Regions from separate parts of the Tenacibaculum soleae genome, predicted to be linked through region 2. Evidence: riboswitches for the same ligand, from Rfam matches in the RefSeq annotation. Region 2 holds a riboswitch; the other holds the start of a gene.
The links. A riboswitch is a leader RNA that binds a small molecule or an ion and turns the genes downstream of it on or off. The one in region 2 is predicted to bind cobalamin.
Positions count from the first base shown of each region.

Region 1: it holds a riboswitch for cobalamin, as region 2 does, so the genes downstream of both, Q4586_RS05660 (TonB-dependent receptor plug domain-containing protein) here and metE (5-methyltetrahydropteroyltriglutamate--homocysteine S-methyltransferase) in region 2, are expected to answer to the same signal.

Region 1 covers NZ_JAUOSW010000003.1:242,672-244,883, reverse strand. The annotation lists gene Q4586_RS05665 (ABC transporter substrate-binding protein) at 1-823, shown strand, start outside; cobalamin riboswitch at 836-1,033, shown strand; gene Q4586_RS05660 (TonB-dependent receptor plug domain-containing protein) at 1,064-2,212, shown strand, end outside.
Region 2 covers NZ_JAUOSW010000005.1:285,061-287,272, forward strand. The annotation lists partial or broken gene metE (5-methyltetrahydropteroyltriglutamate--homocysteine S-methyltransferase) at 1-1,108, opposite strand, end outside; cobalamin riboswitch at 1,297-1,488, opposite strand; gene Q4586_RS09575 (nuclear transport factor 2 family protein) at 1,706-2,212, opposite strand.

The DNA of each region.
Region 1 (2,212 bases), on a different contig from region 2:
AGTTGCTGTACGTTATAAATTAGAAGGACAAACCTTAACTAGTGAAGAAATAAATACTATTTTTTCTAAAACTAAAGCTGAAGGCGGTACTTTATATTATGTTGATGAACCTGTTTTAGAAAGCATCGCACCTGATATTATTTTCACACAAGATGTATGTGATGTTTGCCAGATTGATACAGAGTCTGTAGCTAAATCTGCATTAAAATTAGCTAAAACACCAGAGTTAATATCAATAACACCAAATTCTTTAGAAGATGTTTTTGATAATGCTTTAACAATTGCAAAGGCAATGAACAAAGAGGAGATAGGTGTTAAATATGTGAATGATTTAAAAGAACGTATTTATAAAATAGTAGATACACAACGCGCAAACAGACTGCAATCTAAAAGTGTGATGCTTTTAGAATGGATAGATCCTTTATTTAACTGCGGACATTGGATTCCGCATCAAATTGGGTATGCTGGTGGAGTTGATTTATTATCGCACCCATCAGGAGATAGTATTGTTATTTCTTGGGATAAAATTGTAAAATATGATCCTGAAGTTTTAATTATTGCTCCTTGTGGTTATGGTATTGAAAGAACCATGGAGGATATGCGTTTTTTAGAAGATAAACCTGAATGGAGTTCTTTAAGAGCTGTAAAAAATGGCGAGGTTTATATTGCCGATTTTGCCATGTTTACGCAATCGTCTGCAAGTACTTTAGTTGACGGAATAGCGTGTTTAGCAGCAATGATTCATCCTAAGAACTTTAATATACCAGACAATTTAAAAGTTAAATTTTCTAATTATAATGATTTATTGGTATTAGATAATTAAAAAAATAACATACATTTGCGCAAAATTTTAGGTTTTGATGTTTAGCAACATAGCATCAAATTAAAAGGGAATTCGGTTAAATACCGAAGCTGTTCCCGCAACTGTAAGCTATTAAGCTTGTAATTAATCTTTAAGTCACTGTTTATTTATAAATGGGAAGACCAATTACAAGACGCAAGCCAGGAGACCTGCCTAGATTTTAAATAATTCAAACTTTCGGGATAAAGGTTTAGTATATTTATGAAAACAATATTAAGTATCTTCTTGTTATTTTTTGTTAACACTCTTTTTTCTCAAAAAGACACAATTTCTGTCAATAAACTTAAAGAAGTTATTGTAAACGGAAAAATAAGAACAATTGGAAAACGTATTGGTGCAGAGTCAACTACAATTGATGAAAAACAAGTAGTTAAAAACCCAATTAATTTTACAAATCTTTTACGTTATAATAGCCCTATTTCATTTAGAGATTATGGTAATGGAGGAGTTAGCACAGCTAGATTTAGAGGAACTTCAGCTTCTAATACCTTAGTGTTATGGAACGGGATACCGATTAATGCAATAGGAAGCGGACAAACAGATTTTAATTCTTTATCAGCCAATATTAGTGATAATATAATTGTTCAAAGTGGTGGTAATAGTACCGAATTTGGTTCGGGAGCTATTGGTGGAACAGTTCGTTTAAATGATGAGTTAAATTTTAAAAAGCATAAAAAGTTCCATTTATTTTCTTCTTTCGGAAGTTACAATACAACGTCTAATTTTTTTAAAAGCTCTTTTGGAGATGAAAAATGGAGTGTAAAATTAGCTTCTACAGTTAATTATTCTGATAATAATTATACGTTTATTGACGATAGATATAAAGACACTAATGGTAATTTATTAAAAAACGAAAACGGGACTTATAAAAATTATGGCGTTAGTTTTAATATAGCTCATAAATTTAGTTCAAAAAATACATTAGCCTTTTACACAACTGGCTATTATGGTAATCGTTTATTTTCAGATGGATTACCTAATCCATCAGCTGGTAGTGAAAGAAATGAAGATTTTAATCAACGTAATTTATTACAGTGGAATTATAGTTATTCATCACAATTTAAACAACTAATAAATATTGCTTATTTAACACAAGAGTATCGATATTATGATAATAAAAATGCTGACAATTTTAGTTTTGGGAAATCTAAAACCATTCACGCTAATTATTCATTAACTTACAAACCTTCTAACATAATATCTTTTAATTACAAAACAACTTTTGAAAACATAACAGGTAGTAACTCTCAAATAACTACTAAAAAAAGAAATTCGGTAGCTTTTATTGGAAATATAAAATATAAACCGTTTGAAAAGTTACTTACAAACTTACAAGTAAGAAAAGAATTA
Region 2 (2,212 bases):
TTAAAACTACAACTTCACTTATTTTTTGTTTAGCAAAAGCCATCCATTGTTTAATTTCTGATGATAAAGTTTTTTCATCAGTTTCTAAATCTAAATCACATGGAGTATGTAAAAGTGAGCAAGATGGAGCAATTAATACACGATCTTCTCCAATTTTATCAATCGCTTTTTTGATGAAAGATAGCGATTTTTCGAAATCATTTTTCCATATATTTCTACCATCAACAACACCTAAAGATAAGCTTAACTGTTCAGGGAATGTATTTAAAACATCGGCTAATTGCTCAGGGTTACGAACTAGATCAATATGTAAAGCACATACAGGTAATGAGGTTGCTAAGGATACATTGTTCTTTAAACCATCAAAATAAGTGGCTACCAATATTTTTAATTTAGGAAACTCATTTTTTAACGTTGCGTAAACATGTTGATACGCTTTTTTTGTTTTTTCATTAATATCTAATGCTAAAAAAGGCTCATCAAATTGAATCCATTCGGCACCTTTTGCGGATAATTCTTTTAAGATGTTAATGTATACAGGTAAAAGATTTTCAACTATATCGAGTTTGTCAAAATTTTCTTCTTTTTCTTTTCCTAAAAGTAAATACGAAACTAGTCCAATAATTACAGGTTTAGCGTTTATACCAACTTGTTTTGCTCCTACAAATTCGTTGATGATTTTGTTTGAAAAAAGTTTAAATTCTTGATTTTTATAAAATTCAGGAACTATGTAATGGTAGTTGGTATCAAACCATTTGGTCATCTCCATAGCAGTAATATCAATACCATCTTTTTGATACCCTCTTGCCATGGCAAAGTATAAATCGAGTTCATTAGTCGATTTTTTTAAAGCTATTTCATTGTATCGTTTTGGAATAGCACCAACGGTTAACGACATGTCTAAAACTTGATCATAATAAGAAAAATCATTACAAGGAATTAAATCGATTCCTGCTTTTTGTTGAGTTTTCCAATTTTTAATGGTAAGATTTTTTCCTACGTTTAGCAATTCATCTGCTAAAATTTTGCCTGACCAATATTGCTCGCAGGCTTTTTTGAGTTCTCTGTTGCTACCAATTCGCGGATAGCCAAGATTGTGCGTTTGCATTTTCTTTTAACTTTAAATGATTAATAAATTAGTTAAAAGCTCTTTTTTAAGCACTTCGCAATGCTTTTTTGAGAGAAAAATTAAGAAAGAAAATGCATTTAGGAGCAAACAAGGCATAACTATCCTATTCAAGTAGTTGGCTTGTAAAAGATGCATCTGTCTGACTAAAAGCTTCAAATCGCGAAAGCATTGTCAATTCGGAATAGGCAGGTCTCCTGACTTGTAACAGTTTTATTTTCCTTCCCATTTTAATTAAAAAACAGTGGATTTTTAGTAATAAAACCTTTGGTGTGTTACTTACAGTTGCGCGACAGTTCGTGATTTGCACACGATTCCCTATTAATCTACAGCTAAGTAAAACCTTTCCGGTTGATGAAGTATGTAAAGAACTTATTGGGATCAAATGTAACTATAATTTTAAAAGAATAGCTTTTTTTATTTAGGATAAGTATAAATTAGTTTTTTAATAAGTTGTGTTTTTTGTAAATAGCATAAAAAAGCCAAAAGCAATAAAGCTTTGGCTTAATAAAACCAAGTATTAGTATCATTGGAGTTAGCTATAACAAATGACCTAATTTTTTTAGGGTTAACTATATTTTAATGTAGGCTAATAACTTTTGTTATTTTCCATTGTTTGTTTTCTTGTTTCCAAATTACAATAAATTTACTAGGAACTGATTTTTCGTTTGGTTGTTGATTATTATAAAATTTATGATAACCAATTTGTATGGCTCCGTAATTTTTTATCGGATAAACTTCAATACTTCCTTTTACTAAAGTTCGGGTTACTTTACCACAAATGTTTTTTTCTAAAGCTTTTAAAAGATTTTCTTTAGATGTTGATAAACCTGCCTTGTCATGAAAAAATTCTAAATCTTTATCATAAAAATTTGCTTGGGTTTTCATGTCACAAGTATTGTATGCGGTAAAATAAATACTGTCCATTTTTACAATTTCATTGTGTAACCCAATGTCTACAGCTTTGTAATTAGGAATTTCATGCACTTGTCCGTTGGTTATCCAACTAAATAATAACGTATACAAAAGGGTAATGAGTTTTAGAAAAAAATTACCTTTAAAGAAAAAATCAAAAATAGTTCCCAT